DNA from 2 places in the Ancylobacter pratisalsi genome. Region 2 is predicted to be linked to the other one. Evidence: riboswitches for the same ligand, from Rfam matches in the RefSeq annotation. Region 2 holds a riboswitch; the other holds the start of a gene.

Region 1 (10,315 bases), 1.9 Mb from region 2:
CCACGCTTCGACACGGTAGGCTGGTTCGCGCGCGACGCCGCGCGGCTGAAGAACGTGGGCGAGGTGCTGCTGGGGGCGGCCTCTCCTGCCCGTTTCTCACGGCTTCGGGTTGCCTCGGACGCGTTCACACGCTGCGACGCGGAAACCCGCCCCATTCTTGAGGCCGGCATCGAACGGCTGGGGTCCCTGCTCGCGCGGCACGACAGCCTGGTGCTGAGCCCCGACGGCCTCGACACATGGCTCGATGCCTTCCGCACGGTTCAGGCGAGCGAGATCTGGACCTCTCTGGGCACATGGATCGAGGAGGTTCGCCCTGCCTTCGGCGAGGGTGTGGGCCAGCGCCTCGCCGCCGCCGCACAGGTGACGCTCGGGCAGGCCGACGCCGCGCGCGGGCGCACGGATGCCATCGCGGCTGAGCTTGCGATGATGATCGGCGAGGACGACCTGATCTGCCTGCCGACCACGCCGGGCGTTCCGCCGCTGCGCACTCTGGCATCGGCCGAGGTGGAGAATGACTACCGGCGGCGTGCGATGGAGCTGCTCTGCCCGGCCGGGCTCGGCGGCCTGCCGCAACTCACCATTCCGGTTGGAACGGTGAATGGCGCGCCGGTGGGATTGTCGATCCTGGCCAGACGCGGCAAGGATATGGAATTGTTGGATTTTGCAGCGAGGGCCTTCTCCGACCTGCCGACCGTTTCGGAGAACCGATGAACGCCAAAAGATCTGGCGCCCTGCCCGACGAGGACATTGGCCTGCCGGACGGCTCCGCTTCCACGCCGGCCAAGGCGAAGGCGCCGCGACGCTCGCCCGGCAAGCGCAATGCGGTCGCTACCCGCCAGCGGATACTCGAAGTCGCGATGGGCGAATTCGCCGAGCATGGCTATAGCGGCAGCCGGATCGAACGCATTTCCGCCTCCGCCGACGTCAATGTCGGCATGATCTATCATTACTTCGGCAATAAGGATGACCTGTACCTGGCGGCGCTGGAATCGTCCTACAAGATCATCCGTGATCGGGAGCAGACCCTCGACGTCAACGAGGCCGACCCGATGCTGGCGCTGAAGGCGCTGATCGAGCTGACTTTCGACTTCCTCAGCACCGACCCGCATTTCGTCCGGCTGATCATGAACGAGAACCTGATGATGGGCCGCACGGCCCAGCGGTCCTCAACCATTCCGTACATGACGCGCCCCCTGCTGGAATCGCTGCGGACCATTCTCAAGCGCGGGCAAAGAGAGAAGGTGTTCCACAGGAACATCGACGCCGAGAATTTCTACGTCTCGATTCTCGGCCTGTGCTTCATCCACGTCTCCAACCGTTACACGCTGAGCAGCATGTTTCAGCACGACTTCGCCGCGCCGGACTGGCTGGAAAGGCGCAAGGCGGTCGTGGTGGATGTGCTCACCAGCTACATCGCCACCGGCAAGTGAGGCGAACTGATTGTCGCCGCCTGCCCGACAGGAAAAATCCGGGAAGCGGTCAGCTTCCCGGACCTCGTTCAACGCAGATGAGCGATCAGCCCTGCCCGCTCACGCCGGGTCGTAGAGCCGGCTCTCGAACAGCGGGCTGCCCTTCAGTCCGTTGAACGCCTTGGCGGCGGCCAGCACGGCGAGGTCGATCAGCGGCTCGATCAAAATCACCAGCATGTAGGCCGCGCCGAACGAGCCGATGGAAGCCGCGTTCTCCACGGTGAAGCCATGCCCATAGAAGGCCCAGAACGCCACCCAGACCACGATCCCGGCCTGATAGGTGGTGGAGAGCGCCAGCGCCTGGCGGTACTTCAGCTCGACATAGGGCGTGCCCGGCGTAATGACGTGGCGCGCCAGCGAGGTCAATGCGAACAGCGGCACCAGCAGCGTGGTGACGTTCATGCCGTATTGCGGCAGATCGAACGGCGCGAAGAAGAGCCCCTGGATCAGCAGGCCGGCGGCGAGGCCGATGGCGGCGGGAGCGACGCCGAAGATCAGGAACAGCGTCGAGCCGAGGATGAGGTGCACCTCGGACACGCCGACGGGATGATGCGGCAGCAGCTCGAAGAAGGCGAAGACCAGTGCGGTCGTCACCACGCTGCGCGCAACCAGCGAGACAACGCCGCGCTCGCGCACCGCCTCGCCCGCGAGCTTCAGCGTATAGGCGCCGGCGCCAGCCGCCGTGACAGCGCTCAGCCAGATCTTTCCTTCGGCCACGAGGCCGGGCTCGATATGCATGTGGTTCTCCATTGCCGTCTCTCCCGACGGCGTAAGGGTGGACGCTCATGCATGGCCGGTCTCCTGACTCGCGGGTCACAGCGCGCCTTCCGCCTTCCCGGACCCATCCTTGCGGATGAGGTCCAGTGGCAATGTGGAAGGCCGCTCGCCGCTCACAGTCGCGGGGGCGGTCAGGGCTTCGGGCCGCTCCATCCTTGATCGGATGGCGGTCCTTCCCCGTTCCCGTTTCATCCGGACGAGTCACCCCGCCCGGACACCATGCATCGGGCTAGAACGCGTCGACGCCGGGCCGGCTGTCAAGCCGAACGGAGGGGAACCGCCCACATCCGGGACGCTCACGATCCCGGACGTGGATCTTGAAGACGGGAGCGCGGCGGCTCCGCGCCCGTGCTCAGTGCCGGTCGCGGATCGGCACGGGCCGGGGCTGCGCCTTGGCCCGGAGGGTGTCGTCCGTCAGCTCGTACCACATGGCGTTCAGCACCGCGAAAGCGGCAGCCAGCGGAAAGCCGAGAAGCCAGGAGAAGTACCACATTGTCGGTTTCCTTCCTCAGTACGCGTGGCTGTTGTCGCGCTGGATCTCAGCCGTATCGACCTTGCCCCACAGCACCCGATAGACCCAGGTGGTGTAGGCGACGATGATCGGAATGAAGATCACCACGCAGACCAGCATGATGAACAAGGTGAGGTGGCTCGACGACGCGTCCCACACCGTCAGGCTTGAGCGCGGGTCGATGGTCGAGGGCAGGATGAAGGGGAACATCGACAGCCCCACCGTCGAGATGATGCCGAAGATCGACACCGTGCTCGCCAGCAAGGCGGTGAACTCCGCCCGCGTGCGCAGCAGCAGAAGGCAGGCGAGAGCGCCGATGATACCCAGCGCCGGGCCCGCCATCATCCAGGGATGGGCGCCATAATTGGCGAACCATGCGCCGGGCGCGATCGCCACCGTCTTGGCCAGCGGATTGGACGGGCCTTCCGCGACGAAGGTGCTGGTGATGCGGTAGCCATCAATGCCCAGCCAGAGCCAGACACCGCCGAGCGCGAACAGCAGAACCGTCACCAGAGCGGCGACGCTGCCGACGGCACGGGCGCGTGTGGCGACGTTGCCCTCGGTCTTCACCGTCAGCCAGCCCGCACCATGCATCACCACCATCGCGACCGACAGCAATCCGCACAGCAGCCCGAAGGGGTTGAGCAGCTCGAACAGCGTGGTGCCCTCATAGAAGATCCGAAGTTCGTTGTTGAGGTGGAACGGCACGCCCTGCAGCACATTACCGACCGCCACGCCCATGACCAGCGCCGGCACCAGTCCGCCGATGAACAGCGCCCAGTCCCAGGCCGCGCGCCAGACCCGGCCCTCGCGCTTCGAGCGATACTTGAATCCCACCGGGCGCAGGATGAGCGCGAACAGGATCGCGAACATCGCCAGGTAGAAGCCCGAGAAGGACACCGCGTAGAGCGGCGGCCAGGCGGCGAAGATCGCGCCGCCGCCCAGGATGAGCCACACCTGATTTCCTTCCCAGGTCGGCCCGATGGAGTTGATGACCACGCGACGTTCCAGATCGGTCCGTGCCACGAAAGGCAGAAGGATATCGGCGCCGAGATCGAAACCGTCCATCACGGCGAAACCGATGAGCAGGACGCCCAGCAGCAACCACCAGATGACACGCAGCGTGTCGTAATCGATGAGCGTATGGAGGATCATGGGTCCTACTCCGCGGCAACGAGGTGGGCGGGAATGAGTTCGGCGTCGGGATCTTCGTCCGGCTCCGGCCCCTTGCGGATGGCGCGGATCATCAGCATCATCTCGATGAGGATCAGCACCGTGTAGAGCAGCGCGAAGCCGACGATGGTCGTCAGCACCGTCGCCGCGCCAAGGCTCGAGACGCCGGCCGCGGTTGGCAGCACGCCCTCGATGATCCAGGGCTGGCGGCCGAATTCCGCCACCACCCAGCCCAGTTCCGCCGCGACCCAGGGCAGCGGAATGGCAAGCACCGCGATCCACAGCAGCGGGCGATAGCGGTCCAGCATGCGGCGCGCCGACAGGAAGAAGAACACCGACATCAAGGCGATGAAGGCGAAGCCGAGGCCCACCATCAAGCGGAACGCCCAGAACAGCGTCGGCACGTTCGGAACGGTGTCCCACGCCGCCTTTTCGATCTGCTCCGGCGTGGCGGTACGTGGATCATCGACATAGCGCTTGAGCAGCAACGCGTAGCCCAGATCCGTTCCGTGCTCCTCGAAGGCCTGGCGGACATCCGGCGCGATCGCGGCATCACTGCCGGCCGCGCGGATCTTCTGCAGGGCGTCGAACGCGATAATGCCGCTCTCGATGCGTGTCTTGGCGTGGCCGACAAGTTCCGTGATGCCGGGCACCACGGTGTCGAGCGAGCGGGTGGCGATCAGGCCCAACACCCACGGGATACGCACGGCGAAATGGGTTTCGCGCTCGGCCTGGTTGGGAAACCCGATGACCGTGAAGGCGGCCGGCGCCGGCTCCGTCTCCCACATCGATTCCATGGCCGCGAGCTTCATCTTCTGATGCTCGGTGGTGAGGTAGCCGCTCTCGTCGCCCAGCACGACCACCGACAGGGACGCGGCGAGCCCGAACGAGGCGGCGACCGTCATGGAGCGCTTGGCGATCTCGATGTGCCGGCCCTTGAGCACGTACCAGGCGGACACGCCGAGCACGAAGACCGAGGCCGTGACATAGCCGGCGGAGACGGTGTGCACGAACTTGGCCTGCGCCACCGGATTGGTGATGACGGCGAAGAAATCGGTGACTTCCATGCGCATGGTCTGCGCGTTGAAGGCCGAGCCCACCGGGTTCTGCATCCAGCCATTGGCGACAAGGATCCACAACGCGGAGAAGTTCGAGCCCAGCGCGACCGCCCAGGTGGCGACCAGATGCCCGACCCTGGAAAGCTTGTCCCAGCCGAAGAAGAACAGCCCGACGAAGGTTGCTTCCAGGAAGAAGGCCATCAGCCCTTCAATCGCCAGCGGCGCGCCGAAGATGTCACCGACATAGTGGCTGTAATAGCTCCAGTTCATGCCGAACTGGAACTCCATGACGAGGCCGGTGGCGACGCCGAGCACGAAGTTGATGCCGAACAACGTGCCCCAGAACTTGGTCATCTGGCGCCATATCCGGCGCCCGGTCATGACGTAGACCGTCTCCATGATCGCCAGAAGCACGGAAAGTCCGAGCGTCAGCGGCACGAACAGGAAGTGATAGAGCGCCGTCATTGCGAATTGCAGGCGCGAGAGGTCGACTACATCTAGGGTCATGGCGGGTTCCGGTTGCCTCCGGTCTCCTGTCTTGTCGCGCTGCCGGCAGGCGGCGCAGGATCGAATGTCGGCTCAGTCGGGTCGCAGCGCTTCAATCGCCGCGGCAAAGCCGGGGTCGCCGCGACGGTAGGAACCGCGCGCTCGGCCTTCGGCAATCAGGATCAGGCGGTCGGCGGCCTGCGCCTCGCGCCGCAGATGAGTGGCCAGGATCAGGGTCCGCGAACCCGCCTCATGGGCCAGCCGCGCCAGCACGTCGCGCGCGGTCGCCCCGTCGAGCCCTTCCGTCGGCTCGTCGAGCAGCCAGAGCGGCGCGTCCGTCAGGAACAGGCGGGACAGGGCCAGACGCCGGGACTGGCCTCCGGAAAGGCCGAGCCCGCCCTCGCCGAGCGGCGTATCAAGCCCTTCGGGCAGAGCCGCGACCACGGCGCCGAGCCCGGCGGCCGTGAGGGCGGCCATCAGCCGGTCGTCATCGGCGGCGGGATCGGCAACGAGAAGGTTTCCGCGCAGGCTGTCGTGGAACAGCTCGGTGCGCTGGGTCAGCAGCACGCTGCGCCGGGCCGCGACCTCGCCCGAGGCCGGCCCGATTTCACCGGCGATGGCCGCCAGCAGCGTCGACTTGCCCGCCCCGCTCATGCCGACAAGGGCGACACGCTCGCCCTCCGCAATGGCGAGATCGATGCCCTCAAGCGACGGACGTACCGCGCCATCCCTTATGATTGCTAGATTTCGGACCTCAACCGCCTGCCCCTTGCCCGGGGTTGGCATTGGGGCAATGGGCGGGGTGGGGGTGAGGCGGGAGGCGAGACGGCGCGCGGCGATCAGCGCGCGCTCCAGCTCGACCACGCCCCGGCGCAGCGCGGCGAAGGGATCGAAGGCGGCCAGCGCCAGCAGCAGCACCAGTGCGGCGGCCGGCGTATCGATGGTGCCCGCATGATTCAGCGCCGCAACCGCCAGCAGGGCGAGCGCCAGCAGAACCGCACTGGCGGCCGAAAACCCTGCCGACACAAAGGTTTCCACCCGGTTGAGCGCATCGTCGGCGGCGGCCAGGCGCTGGTCGGCGGCCCGAAGTTCCTCGCGCCGGGCGGCGAGGCGGCCGGCCATGATGAGCTCGGTCTGGCCCGCGAAGAGGTCGACCGCGCGCGAGCGCAACACTTCCAGCGCATGGGCGCGGCGGCGGGCGGGACGGCGGGCGGCGCGCAGAGCGATCCACGGAATGAGCGCGCCGACGCCAAGGACGATGAGGACGAAAGTGAGGGCGGTGTGAACGCGGATGAGGCCGATGAGGACGGTGACGCCGAGCGTGGCCACCACAGCGGCGATCACCGGGACCAGCACCCGCAGGTAGAGCGAATCCAGCGCGTCGATATCGAGCGTCAGGCGGAACAGCAGCCGGGTCGGTCGATCGGCCAGCCGACCGGCTGCCTCGGGCGCCGCCCAGCCACGGAACAGCCGCTCGCGCAGCCCGGCCAGCACCGCCAGCGCGGCATCATGGGTCACCAGTCGCTCGCCATAGCGCGCGGCGGTGCGCACCAGCGCCGCGAGACGGATGCCGGCGGAGGGGGCGAAGACATCGAAGGTCGCCGCCGCGGCCGCCGACATGCCCGCGATCGCCGTCGCGGTGATGAACCAGCCCGAAAGGGCCAGCAGGCTGGCCCCGGCCAGCAGCGTCAGCGCCGCCAGCGCCGCACCGGCGAAGAAGGCGATCCGCCGCTCGGAAAGGAACAGCCGCAGGATGACGGCCATGGCGCGCAGGGCGCCCGGGTTGGGAGTGGTGTTCGTGCTCATGCCCCGGCCTCCCCGGTGGCGCCCTCAAGGGGGATGACCCGGTCCATGCGGGCGGCGAGCGCGGGGTCATGGGTGGCGATGACGAGCGTGCGTCCGCGCGCCAGTTCCATGAGCGCGTCGGTGACCTCGCGCGCGGTCGCGGCGTCGAGATGGGCGGTCGGCTCGTCGGCGAGGATCAGGCCGGCCTGAGGGGTCGCGGCGAGGCGGGCCAGCGCGAGGCGCAACCCCTCGCCGCCGGACAGCCCGCGTCCCCCCTCCCCGATCGGTGCGGGACCGCGCATGGCGGCCACCTTCTCAAGGCGGACGGCCGTGAGGGCGCGGGCAATCTCCCCGCCATCCACCTCAGGGCGGCCCAGCGCGACATTGCCCTTCAACGTGCCGGCGAAAATGTGCGGCTGCTGGCCGATATAGGCCATGCCGGCGCGCAGGCGTGCCGCGCTCTCCGGCCCCATGACCTCGCCGTCAATGCTGACGCGGCCGGCCTCGGGCGCCACCAGCCCGGCGATCAGCGCCAGCAGGCTGGACTTGCCGGCTCCGCTCGGCGCGAACAGCGCCACATGCTCGCCGGGCGCGATATCGAGCGCGAACGCCTCGAACAGCGGCGCCGCCTGCCCGGCATGGCGGAACCCCACCGCGTCAAACGCCACTGCCGGCGCCCGCGACGAGCGGAAGCGGGGCGGTGCGTCGCTGCCGACGATGGAGGTGCCGCCCTCGGCGAGCGTCTCCAGCGCTTCCAGCGCCGCCTGCCCGGCCGCCCGGTCGTGCCAGGCGGCGGAAAGCTCGCGCAGCGGCTCGAAGAAGGCGGGGGCGACGAGCAGGATGAAAAGCCCCTGGGCCAGCCCGAACTCATGCCCCCAGGTTCCGAAGCCGAACCAGCCCAGAAGATGGAAGCCGACATAGGCCGCCACCATGGCGACGCCCAGCGCGGAGAACAGCTCCAGCACCGCCGAGGACAGGAAGGCGATGCGCAGCACCACCATGGTGCGCGCGCGCAGGCTGTCGGCCTCGCGGCGCAGCCGGGTCGCGGTGGCGTCGACCGCGCCGAAGGAACGGATGGTCGCCATGCCGCGCAGCCGGTCCAGCAGGAAGGCGTTCATGCCGCCGAGTTCCACAAGCTGGGCCTCGCTCGCCGCCTTGGCTTGCCAGCCGATCAACGCCATGAACAGCGGAATCAGCGGCGCGGCGACGGCGAGCATGAGCGCCGCAAGCCAGGAGAAAGGCAGCACGCAGGCGAGAATGACGAGAGGCACCACGGTCGCGCGCTTGCGCGCCGGCACGAAGCGCGACAGGTAGGGAACCACCGCCTCGGCCTGTTCGGCCAGCGCACTTGCGACCCGCCCGGAGGCGGGGCGCCGGGTGTCGAGGGGTGAACGCAAGGCCAGCGCCTGCGCCGCCTGCGCCCGGAGGCGCGAAAGCTCCGCCCGCGCAGAACGGAAAGCCAGACGCCCGCCCGCCGCTTCCATCATCGCCCGCGCAATGCCCAGCACCGCGATGGCCGCCGCCGCGAGCGCGACGTCGCCAACACCCTCGCCCCGCGTCAGCCCCGCGACGGCCATCGCCAGCAGCCCCGCCTGCGGCAGCCACAGCAGGGCGCCGCCGATCTGAAGCGCGATCGCGCGGCGCAGGCCGCGTGCGGTGGCGCCACCGCGCGCCGTCGCGGCCGATGCCTTCGCAAGGGTGGCAGCGCGAGCGGCGGAAGAGCGGGCGTCCGAAGGGTCTGCCGGCACGGCGGGGACCAGCGTCATGTCAATCCGCTCCGACCTTGGGCACGCCCGTCCCCTTCGGCCGGCGGCCGAGCGAGACGATCTTGTCCTTGGTTTCCAGAAGCCGGGTGATCTTCGAGCCAAGGCTCAGAAGAGTGGCGAGACGCTCGGTCTCCAGCCGCTTGACGTCGTCATACCAGGTGGTGAGCTGCTCGATCAGCCCGTGCATGTCGCTCATGCGCTCCTGGGCGTAGCGCTCCCTCTCGCTGCCCGGCTGCTGCATCAGGATCTCGCGCAGCACCGACAGCGTGGGGTCGACCTCCCGCTTCTTGCGCTCCTCCGCCAGGGTACGCAGGATCTGCCAGATATCGTCGGGCGTGGTGAAGAAGTCGCGCCGGTCATTGGGCAGGTGCTTGAAGACGACGAGGTTCCACGCCTGCAACTCGCGCAGCCCCATCGACACGTTGGAGCGCGACACGCCGAGCGCATCGACGATTTCCTCGGCGCAGAGCGGCTCGGGCGAGACGTACAGAAGCGCGTAGATCTGCCCCACGGTGCGATTTATGCCCCACCGGCTACCCATCTCGCCGAAATGCAAGACGAAGGACTGGATGAGTGGTGGCAGGTTCACGGCAGCGACCTCGGGGGCTTACGTTACGTTGATTTCAGAAATTACTGAAATCTCAGTCAAACTAGTAAGCCAATTTTCCCCCGGTGCAAATCCGGTGCTTTCCGTATCGCGCGAGATTGATCGAAACGCCCTGCCGTAAGGGCGCAAAGGCGAATGGGCGGCTCAGTGCGGGCCTGCGGCAAGCCGCCGCGCCGCCCACATGCCCGCAAGCATGGCGGGAATGAAGGCCAGTGTGCCCGGCGCGGCGAGGCCGAGCGCGGTGAAGGCCGGGCCGGGACAGAAGCCGCCCAGTCCCCAGCCGATGCCGAACAGCGCCGGCCCGATGAGGAGGCGGGCGTCGATGTCGGTGCGGGTCGGCAGCTGGAAGCGGTCGGCGAACAGGGGAGCGGGCCGCGCGGTGGCGAGACGGAAGCCGAAGAAGGCCACGACCACCGCGCCCCCCATGACGAAGGCCAGCGAGGGATCGAACGTGCCGAACAGATCGAGGAAATTCAGGACCTTGGCCGGGTTGCTCATGCCGGACACGACGAGACCGACGCCGAACAGCAGGCCGAGGCCGAGATTGAGGACGATGGAAAGCGCCTTGCGGTTCATGACCTCAGCCTCCGATCACATGGCGCATCAGGAACACGGTGACAAAACCCGCGGCCATGAAGACGCCGGTGGCGACAAAAGAGCGGCGCGACAGCCGGGCGAGGCCG
Region 2 (10,315 bases):
GACGCGGGTGAGGCTGGCGGTGTCGACGAGGCTGACCTGGTTGGAATCGCGGTCGGCGGAGATCAAAAGCCGCCCGTCCGGCGTGACCGCGAGGCCGGAAGGGGAATCGCCGACCTTCACCGCGCCGAGGATCGCCCCGCTGGCGGCGTCCACCGCGATGATGCGGTGCTGATACCAGTCCGCGACATAGGCCGGGCTGCCGGAAGGATGGACCGCGACGCCGAGCGGCCCGCCGCCGACATCCACCCGGTGCGTCACCGTGCGCGTGGCGGCGTCTATGATGGTGAGGGTCTTGCCGTCCGGCGAGGTGACGAAGGCGCGGGCGCCATCGGGTGAGACGGCGATGCCGGCCGGCTTGCCGGGGATCGGGATCTGCGCCACCACCGCGCGGGTCGGCAGGTCGACGATGGACAGCATGTTCGCCGGCTGCGAGGTGACGAACGCCTCGTCGGCACGGGCGGGATGGGGCGCGAGCAGGAGCGCGGCGGCCATCGCAAGGGCTACCGGAAGTCCTCTTCCGCGTGGGGAATACGCCCGGTTCCGCTCTGCCGCCCGCGGCGTGGAAATCCGCGCGCGGTCTGGGTGTGATGGCGCCCGGGTCGTCCGCCCGGGCCCCGGATGGCCGTCATGACCGGATGCGATCCGGTCATGCACGTGCTGCGTGGCGTGCGCCGGCACCGCTCAGTTGGTGCCTTCGATCTGCTTCTTCAGGCCATCGAGGCCGGCCTTGTAGAGCCCGGTCACGGCCTTGATCGCGGCCTCGTCGTTCAGCTCCGGCGGCGGATCGTTGTTGGGATAGCCGCGATAGAACGCGCCCTTCCATTCGACCTCGGACTTCTTGCCGTCATCGGCCGGACTGACGATCAGCCAGGACGAATAGTTGGTGACCGGCAGCACCTTCACGTCGACTTCGTCGATCCGGTACATGAGGGTCATCCGCTCCGGCTGAAGCTTGGCGACCTCTTCCTTGACCGTCGCGCCGTTCTTCAGCGTGAGGGTGCGCTTGGCGCCCGGCGCGTTGCCGCCCGTGCCCTCGGTCTTGGCAACAACGGGAATCCAGCCGGCATCCTGGAAATTGGAGACCACGGCCCAGACCTTTTCCGGCGGGGCGTTGATCTCGATGGTCTCCGAGACCTTCTGACGGGTCGGGCCATGGGCCTCAGCCTTCTGGGGAGCGACGGCAAAAGCAAGGGCGGTCGCCGCGAGCGCGGCGGTAAGGAATTTGAGCTTCATCGTTTCCATCCCGGAACTCGTGTATGCCGGGCGTTTTCCACCCGTTGCCACGCAGTCTAGGGAGATATTCGCCTTTCGGGAACTCTTCTAAAGGTGAAAATCGTCGCATCGTATTCTTAGAGAATATTAAGAGAATTCTTTGAGAATCCTAAGAAACGCGCTGCCGAACGCCTCCAGCTTGGCGGCGCCGACGCCCTTGACGCCCGAGAGCTCGGTGCGGGTGCGCGGGTGCTCCACCGCCATCTCCTCCAGCGTGCGATCGGCGAAGATCACATAGGCCGGCACGCCGCGCTCCGCCGCCAGCTCGCGGCGCAGCGCCTTGAGCTTGCCGAGAAGGGCCGCCTCGGCGGGCGGCAGCTCGGCCGCGCCGTCGCGCTGGGCGTGCCGGTCGCGCTTGTGCCGGGTCGGCGCGCGCAGGGTGAAGGTGCGGGTGCCGCCGAGAATGGCGTTGCCCGCCTCGGTGAGCATGAGCGCGCCATAGCGCTGGGGGTCGGCATGCAGCGCATTGATGGCGACGAGCTGGCGCAGCAGCGCGCGCCACTCGCTCGCCGGCTTGTCCGCGCCGGCGCCGAACTCGGCGAGCTTGTCATGCCCGCGGCCGCAGACCTGATCGCTGCGCTGGCCGGTGACGAGGCTGGCGATATAGGCCGCGCCGTAGCGCTCGCCGCTGGCGCGCACCAGGCGCAGCACCTGCTGGGCCGAGCGACTGGCGTCGACCACCTTGGGCGGATCGCGGCAGACGTCGCACGCGCCGCACGCCTTGGCGCGCTCGCCGAAATAGCCGAGCAGCACCGCGCGCCGGCAGGTGACGGCCTCGCAGAACCCCACCATGGCATCGAGCCGCCGGGCCTCCACCATCTTGCGTTCCGGGGAGGAGGCCTCCTCGTCGAGAAAACGCCGCCTGGTGGCGATGTCGCCGGCCGAATAGAGCAGCAGCGCTTCGGCGGGCGCCCCGTCGCGCCCGGCGCGGCCGATTTCCTGATAATAGGCTTCCAGCGTGCCCGGCGCGTCGGCGTGCAGCACGTAGCGCACATCCGACTTGTCGATGCCCATGCCGAAGGCGACGGTGGCGACCATGACCACGCCGTCCTCGGCGAGGAACACTTCCTGGTTGGCCGCGCGCGCTTCGGGGCTCATGCCGGCGTGATAGGGCAGGGCGCGCACGCCGGCGGCCTGGAGGCGTTCGGCGGTCTCGTCCACCTTCTTGCGCGAGATGCGGTAGACGATGCCGGACACGTTCGGCCGCGCCCTGACGAAACTCTCGATCTGGCGCGCCGGGTCCTTCTTGTCCTCGACGCCGATGAAGATGTTGGGCCGGTCGAAGCCGGAGACGAACACCCGCGCCTGACCGCCGAACAGCCGCTCGACGATGTCGTCGCGGGTGGCGCGGTCGGCGGTGGCGGTGAGCGCGACCAGCGGAATGCCGGGGAACACCTCGCGGAGCCGGCCGAGCTGGAGATATTCGGCGCGGAACGAGTGGCCCCATTGCGAGACGCAATGCGCCTCATCCACCGCGACGAGGCCCAGCGGCAGGCGGGCGAGGGCGCTGAGCATGCGCTCGCTCATCAGCCGCTCCGGGGCGAGGTAGAGCAGGCTTACCTCGCCGCGCGCCACGCGCCGCCAGATCTCGACATTGTCCTCGCGCGGCTTGCCCGAATGAATGGCCTCGGCGGCGACGCCCTGGAGCTTGAGCGCGTTCACCTGGTCGTCCATCAGCGCGATCAGCGGGGAGACGACGATGGAGAGCCCACCCAGCACCAGCGCCGGCAGCTGGTAGCACAGCGACTTGCCCGCGCCCGTGGGCATGACAGCGAGGGTGGGAACCCCGGCGAGCACGGTATCCACGACATCCTGCTGGCCCGGCCGGAACCGGTCGAAGCCGAACACCTCGGCGAGCCGGGCATGCTTGGCCGCCTCGATCGCGGGGGGCAGCACGCTGGAAGTGAGGGAAACCATATTCATCAGGTGAACGTCACGCTCTGGTTCGTGTCTCGGGCCGGTTCGCGTCGCGGGTCTTGCTCTCGCGGCCGGGTTAAGGAAAGGGTGGGCCGTTCCGCAGACGCGGATTCGGCACCCGCCCGCCTGCTTCCCGCCGCCTGTTTGCTTCCCGACAGAATCACCTGCGATGGCCCTCGACCTTACTCTCGGTTTAACCCTGCTCGCGCTGCTGTTCGAGGCCGCCTTCGGCTACCCTCATATTCTGGTGGCGCGGATCGGGCATCCGGTGATGTGGATCGGCCGGCTGATCGGGTGGCTCGATCGCGCGCTCAACCGCGACGGCGACCCGCCCCGCGAGCGGCGGCTGAACGGTATGGCGACGCTCGCCACCGTGCTGGTGGTGACGATAGGCGCCGGGCTGCTCCTACAGTCGCTTGCGCTCATGGTGCCCGCGGGCCTTGTTGTTGCAGCACTTGCGGGGTCCTCGCTGCTGGCCCAGCGCAGCCTCTACGAGCATGTGGCGCGGGTGGCGGACGGGCTGGAGCGCGGTCTGGCCGAGGGCCGGGCGGCGGTATCGCAGATCGTCGGCCGCGACCCCGAGGTGCTGGACGAGGCCGGCGTGGCACGCGCGGCGATCGAGAGCCTCGCCGAGAATTTTTCCGATGGCATTGTGGCGCCAGCGCTGTGGATGGCGGTGGGCGGGCTGGCCGGCGCGGCGGCCTATAAGGGCGTGAATACCGCCGACAGCATGATCGGCCATCGCACGCGGCGCCATGGCGACTTCGGCTGGGCCTCGGCGCGCTTCGACGATCTCGTCAATCTTCCCGCCTCGCGGCTTTCCGGCGCGCTCATCGTTTTGGGGGCGGTGTTCGTGCCCGGTGCCTCGCCGGTGGCGGCCGGGAGGGCGGTGTGGCGCGATGCCCATGCCCACCGTTCGCCCAATGCCGGCTGGCCGGAAGCCGCCTTTGCCGGCGCGCTGGGGCTCGCCCTGGCCGGCCCGCGCCAGTATGGCGGCGTGATGAGCGTCGACGGTGTCATGGGCGAGGGCGGACGGCGAGACTGCACCGCCGCCGACATCCGCCGGGCGCTGAAGCTCTACCGCGCCGCGGATGCGGTGATGATCGCGGGGCTCGGGCTGGCGGTGATGGCGCTGCTGGCGATGTGACGTTCCAGCGGGTTGTTTCGACGCGTTTCCCCGGACGCAGCCGGAACCCGCATCGCTCGAAAAAGCTCTACCCGCGCGCCAGCGCCAGCAGCCGATCCAGGTCGACGTGTCTTTCCAGATGGGCGGCGAGCGCGTCCAGCGTGGCGTCGACGCCGTCCTCATAGTTCAGCCCGCTCGGGGTGGCGCCGAGACGGGCGAGCCAGGCCGAGCGCTGGGCATCATTGGCGAACAGGCCGTGGGCATAGGTACCGACGATGCGCCCGTCCGGGGAGACCGCGCCCTCTCGGCCCTTGCCGTCGATGGTGGCGAAGGGGCGGGCGCGGCCGGGGCCTTCGGTCACGCCCATATGCATCTCGTAGCCGGAAAAGCGCACGCCCTCGCTTTCGCCGCGGATCGCGACCAGCCGCTTCTCGCCCGCCAGCACGGTGTCGACATCGAGCAGGCCAAGGCCCGGCACGGTGCCGGGCGGACCTTCGATGCCGAGCGGATCGCTGAGCGTGCGTCCGAGCATCTGGTAGCCGCCGCACAGGCCGAGAACCCGGCCCCCGCGCCGCACATGGGCGAAAAGGTCGATGTCCCACCCATTGGCGCGCAGATCGGCGAGGTCGGGAATGGTGGATTTCGAACCGGGCAGGATGACGAGATCGGCGTTTCCCGGCAGCGGCTCGCCGGGGCGCACGCGGATCACCTGCACCTGCGGTTCGGCGTCGAGCGGGTCGAGATCGTCGAAATTGGCGATGCGCGGCAGGAGCGGCACCGCGATGCGCAGGCGCGCGCCGGGCTTGTCGAGCGGGGCGGCGTCCAGCGCCAGCGCGTCCTCGGCCGGCAGCCGGCGGGCGCCGGGGAAGAAGGGAATGAGACCGAGCGCGGCCCAGCCGGTGCGGGAGGCGATCTCCTCCATGCCGGAGGCGAACAGCGCCGGATCGCCGCGAAAGCGATTGACCAGAAAGCCGGCGATCATCGCCGCGTCGTCATCGGGCAGCACGGTACGGGTGCCCACCAGGCTGGCGATGACGCCGCCGCGATCGATGTCGCCGATCAGCACCACGGGAACGCCGGCGGCACGGGCGAAGCCCATATTGGCGATGTCCCCGGCGCGCAGATTGATCTCGGAGGCCGAACCGGCGCCCTCCACCAGCACCAGGTCGGCCTCGTCCTTCAGCCGGCCGTAGCTTTCCAGCACGGCACCCATGAGCTGGGGCTTGAGCGCCTGATAGTCGGACGCTTTCGCATTGCCGCGCGCGCGGCCCTGCACGACGATCTGCGCGCCGATCTCGCTCTGCGGTTTCAGCAGCACCGGGTTCATGTGCACGGAGGGGGCGATGCGGGCGGCGCGGGCCTGAAGCGCCTGTGCGCGGCCGATCTCGCCGCCGTCAGCGGTGACGGCGGCATTGTTCGACATGTTCTGCGGCTTGAAAGGGCGCACGCTGAGGCCGCGATTGGTGAAGGCGCGGGCAAGGCCGGCAACCACCAGCGACTTGCCGACATCCGAGCCGGTGCCCTGGAACATGAGCGAGAGGGCGCTCATGACGCCCTCTCAAGCGCGTATGAACTCAGATCCGGCCGGATTCCAGATAGTCCACGCGGCGCTCCAGGTTGGATTCGCGCACCATGGACGGGATCAGGAACAGATCGATGAACTGCCCGATGCCGAAGATGCCGACGGTCAGCAGCCAGAGCGCGCCGGTCCAGTAGCGGCCGGCATAGAAGCGATGAATGCCGCACACGCCGATCAGGCAGAAGAACCAGAACAGATAGGCGATGGGGGTGGACCGCATCGACGGGAAACTCCCTGAAGCCACGCCGCGACAGCCGGCGTCTCCTCCCAGATGGGAATATCCGGCCCAAATTTCGAGATCGCACGGCGAAGAATGCGCGAGGCATCAGAATTCGATGCCCTTCTGCGCCTTCACCCCGGCCTTGAAGTGGTGCTTGACCAGCGTCATTTCGGTCACGAGGTCGGCGGCCTCGACCAGCGCCGGCTTGGCGTTGCGGCCGGTGATGGCGACGTGCAGCCCTTTGCGGCGGGCCTGAAGTGTCGCGATCACCTCGTCGAGCGGCAGATAGTCGTAGCGCAGCGCGATGTTGAGCTCGTCGAGGATGACGAGGCCGATGGACGGGTCCGCCATCAATGCGCAGGCCTGCTCCCAGGCGCGGCGGGCGCTGGCGATGTCGCGCGCGAGGTCCTGCGTCTCCCAGGTGAAACCCTCGCCCATGGTGTACCACGCCACCCGGTCGCCGAAGGTCTCCAGCGCATCGCGCTCGGCCGAATGCCAGGCACCCTTGATGAACTGCACCACGCCCACGCGCGCGCCATGGCCGAGCGTGCGCAAGGCGAGGCCGAAGGCGGCGGTGGACTTGCCCTTGCCCGCGCCGGTGTGGACGATCAGCAGGCCCTTCTCGACGGTCTTGGAAGCGACCTCGGCGTCCTGCACCGTCTTGCGCTTTTCCATCTTGGCGCGGTGGCGCTCGGCCTCGGTCGAGGTGACGTCGTTCATGAACTGAGCCTTATCCCTTCACCGGCATGGTAAGCCCGGCGACCATGAAGACCACCCGCTGCGCCTCGGCGGCGACCTTCTGGTTGAGCCGGCCCTGCGCGTCGCGGAAGCGCCGGGCCAGCGCGTTGTCGGGCACGATGCCGAGCCCGACCTCGTTGGAGACAACGAAGACCTCGCCGTCATGGGCGCTGAGCGCCGCGAGCAGCGCGTCCCCTTCCTTTGCGAGGTCGGCATCCGCCAGCATGCGGTTGGTGAGCCACAGGGTAAGGCAATCCACCAGCACCGGCTGTCTCGAGGGCAGGTTCGCGATCGCCGCGGCGAGATCGTGCGGCGCTTCGAGGGTCTGCCACGGCGCGGGCCGGCGCGAACGGTGGAGCGCGATGCGCTCCACCATCTCGTCATCATAAGCCTGCGCCGTGGCGATGTAGGTCCAGGGCGGGGAAAGCCGCTCGATCAGTTCCTCGGCGTGCCGGCTCTTGCCTGAGCGGGCGCCGCCGAGGATGAAGGTGAGGCTCATGCCGTTCAGGCAGTTCCGGCCGCGAGGCGCGGACGCAGCCAGCCGGCAAGGCCGCCCAGCAGCACCCAGAACACGAAGCTCGCCGCCACCGTCGCCACGATGAAACTGTGATGCAGCGATTCCGGGATCGGGCTCTCATGGCTGTCGGGTTGCGGGGCGCCGATGAGATGGGGCGCGAGGATCAGCGCGACGCCCAGCGCGGCGAGGAGCGGAGTGCGGCCAAAGGCGATGAACGCAAGGCCGCCGGCCGTGGCTGCCGCCGTGCCGATCCACCACATCTGCCGGGCCAGAAGGTCCGCCGCCGGCATGGCGGGAAGCTCCGGCGGTAGGCCGAGCCCCGGCGCCACGGTGAAGACGGCAAAGCCGGCAAGGCCCCAGAGAAGGCCCTGACGCCAGCTCGAAAGCCCGCCGGCAAGCTCGCTGGCGGCCACCAGCAGCAGCGCAAAGCCGAAGCCGGTGAGGACCATGGCCAGCACGGTGAACGCGTTGCGTTCGAACCCGTCCGAGGGGCCCCATTCATCGGCGTCGTGCTCGTGGGCCGCGGTGCCGGGCGCGTGTTCATGCGCCGCGGATGCGGCCTCCTCGGGGGCGCCGTTCTCGAAGGTCTCTGCCTTGAGGATCAGCGGCACCGTGCCGAAGATCTGGATGGCGGAGCCGACAAGGCCAGTGCCGATGCCCGCGAGGGCGGCGACAAACAGAATCGTCCTGAAAAGTGACATGGTGCGCGCTCCCCGGACTCAGTGGCAGGGGAAGGCGGTCGCGTGGCGGACGTCGTGCGTGGCGTTGTGCACGGCGCTGATATGGGAAAAGCCCACGCCGCCGATCACGAACACGCCGATGAGGGCGGCGAAGGTGATCTGGAGGGCGCGCGAGGCGGCCGATTCGCGCGAGGCAGACGCGAGCGGGCTGTGGGAAGCGTTCATGACAGTCTCCTTTGGCCCTCCACCCGAGGGCCTTTGCGGGTTGTGTCGACGGCCGGTCTCCTGGCTCGCGGGTCTCGGCCCTTTCCTCCGCCTTCCCGGCTCGAAAGCCAGTGGCCAGTGGAGGGGGCTCGCCGCTTACAGTTGCGGGGGCAGCCGCGGAATCGGCGGAAGGCTTTCGCGCTCCGCCCCACCGCGTTCCCGTCTTGCGTCCCGTGGAACTCACGGGAACCGACGACGCGCCGACTATAGCGCGTGCGCGCCAGCCCGCAACGGGCGCGGTGGGGTTTGACACGGTTTGACATTCCCCGCCCGCGCTCCTTAAGTGGCGGCGACCGACGGTTTTCTCCCGCCTCGCGGGAGGGACTAAGAGGGAATGCGGTGCGGGGCAGGGCCTTCTCGGGCGCGCTCCAATTCCGCGGCTGCCCCCGCAACTGTAAGCGGCGAGCCCGTGCCGGAAGCCACTGGGATGACACCCGGGAAGGCGGCTACGAGGCGGCGACCCGCGAGCCAGGAGACCTGCCGTAGGTTCGGTCGTGATTCCCGGCGGGGTGCCCGGTGGTCAGGCAGAGCATGCCGGGCCCTTGCGTCCGGCGGCTTCGCGCGGAGTTCTCCGCGGCCGGTGCATCCCGTGACCCGACTGGTTTCGTGCCGACCGGTTTCTGGAGAGCCCGCATGAACACTGCCCAGACGTCCACTCTTTCGCGGGTGCCGTGCACCATCGTCACCGGCTTCCTCGGCTCGGGGAAGACCACGCTGATCCGGCATATCCTTGAGAAGGCGCGCGACAAGCGGCTCGCGGTGATCGTCAACGAGTTCGGTGATGTCGGTATCGACGGCGAGATCCTGAAGGGCTGCGGCATCGAGACCTGCCCGGAGGAGAACATCGTCGAACTCGCCAATGGCTGCATCTGCTGCACGGTGGCGGATGACTTCGTGCCCGCGCTCGACGCCATTCTCGCCCGCGAGCCCAAGGTCGACCACATTCTGATCGAGACCTCGGGCCTCGCGCTGCCCAAGCCGCTGGTGCAGGCCTTCCACTGGCCCGCCATCCGCAGCCGGGTGACCGTGGATGGCGTGGTGGCCGTGGTCGATGGCGATGCGCTGGCCGCCGGCCGCGTCGCCCATGACCATGACGCACTGGCCGAACAGCGCGCCGGCGACGTCTCGCTCGACCATGACGACCCGATCGAGGAAGTGTTCGACGACCAGATCGCCTGCGCCGATCTCGTGATCCTGACCAAGGCCGACCTGATCGACGCCGCCGGCATGGCGCGCGCCCGCGCCGCGCTCGACGCCGAGCTGCCCAAGGGCGTGCGCGTGGTCAGCGTCTCCGGTGGGCGGATCGATCCGGCCATTCTCATGGGGCTGGGCGTCGGGACCGAGGACGACATCGAGAATCGCCGCACCCATCATGACGACGAGCTGGAACACGACCATGACGACTTCGACAGCTTCGTCGTCGAGGTGCCCGAGATCGCCGATCCGGCCGAATTCGCGGCGCGGGTGACGCGGGCGGCGGAAGAGGCGGATGTGCTGCGCGTGAAGGGGTTCCTGCCGGTTTCGGGCAAGCCGATGCGGCTGCTGGTGCAGGCGGTCGGCCCGCGCGTGAGCCACCAGTTCGACCGGCCGTGGGGCGCTGGCCCGCGTGTCGGGCGCCTCGTCGCCATCGGGCTGAACGGGCTCGACCGGGCGAAGGTCGAGGCCCTGCTTGCCGGCCACGACGCACCCGTACCGGCCTGACCGGGAAGCGCCGGCGCCATGCACATCCTCACCACCACATCGACCAGCCTCGACGATCTCGTCGAGCCGGTCGACCTTGGCCAGACGCCGGGCGATGTGGTGGTGCTGTCCTTTACCGACAGCGACCTCGGCGCGCTGGCGCGGGCGCAGGGCGGGCCCGGCGGCGCGGCGCTGCCCAGCCTCAGGCTCGCCAGCCTGCGCGACCTGCGCCATCCGATGTCGGTCGATCTGTGGATCGACAAGGTCGCGGTGCACGCGCGGGTGATCGTGGTGCGCCTGCTCGGTGGGTTGGACTGGTGGC

Evidence for each region. Region 2 has a riboswitch for cobalamin ahead of cobW (cobalamin biosynthesis protein CobW). Riboswitches for the same ligand answer to the same signal wherever they lie in the genome.
Region 1: it holds a riboswitch for cobalamin, as region 2 does, so the genes downstream of both, G3A50_RS16995 (energy-coupling factor ABC transporter permease) here and cobW (cobalamin biosynthesis protein CobW) in region 2, are expected to answer to the same signal.

Annotation. Positions count from the first base shown of each region.
Region 1 is NZ_CP048630.1:3,619,757-3,630,071, reverse strand. Features, by position in the region: gene G3A50_RS17005 (amidase) at 1-711, shown strand, start outside; gene G3A50_RS17000 (TetR family transcriptional regulator) at 708-1,430, shown strand; gene G3A50_RS16995 (energy-coupling factor ABC transporter permease) at 1,530-2,207, opposite strand; cobalamin riboswitch at 2,244-2,483, opposite strand; gene cydX (cytochrome bd-I oxidase subunit CydX) at 2,599-2,739, opposite strand; gene cydB (cytochrome d ubiquinol oxidase subunit II) at 2,755-3,912, opposite strand; gene G3A50_RS16980 (cytochrome ubiquinol oxidase subunit I) at 3,918-5,495, opposite strand; gene cydC (thiol reductant ABC exporter subunit CydC) at 5,568-7,280, opposite strand; gene cydD (thiol reductant ABC exporter subunit CydD) at 7,277-9,025, opposite strand; gene G3A50_RS16965 (GbsR/MarR family transcriptional regulator) at 9,027-9,614, opposite strand; gene G3A50_RS16960 (DUF6691 family protein) at 9,777-10,208, opposite strand; gene G3A50_RS16955 (YeeE/YedE family protein) at 10,213-10,315, opposite strand, start outside.
Region 2 is NZ_CP048630.1:879,414-889,728, reverse strand. Features, by position in the region: gene G3A50_RS04400 (YVTN family beta-propeller repeat protein) at 1-492, opposite strand, end outside; gene G3A50_RS04395 (SRPBCC family protein) at 682-1,233, opposite strand; gene recQ (DNA helicase RecQ) at 1,360-3,195, opposite strand; gene cbiB (adenosylcobinamide-phosphate synthase CbiB) at 3,359-4,336, shown strand; gene G3A50_RS04380 (cobyric acid synthase) at 4,404-5,864, opposite strand; gene G3A50_RS04375 (NINE protein) at 5,890-6,114, opposite strand; gene cobO (cob(I)yrinic acid a,c-diamide adenosyltransferase) at 6,220-6,834, opposite strand; gene cobU (bifunctional adenosylcobinamide kinase/adenosylcobinamide-phosphate guanylyltransferase) at 6,845-7,351, opposite strand; gene G3A50_RS04360 (CbtA family protein) at 7,357-8,070, opposite strand; gene G3A50_RS04355 (CbtB domain-containing protein) at 8,089-8,274, opposite strand; cobalamin riboswitch at 8,308-8,522, opposite strand; cobalamin riboswitch at 8,594-8,812, shown strand; gene cobW (cobalamin biosynthesis protein CobW) at 8,947-10,014, shown strand; gene cobN (cobaltochelatase subunit CobN) at 10,033-10,315, shown strand, end outside.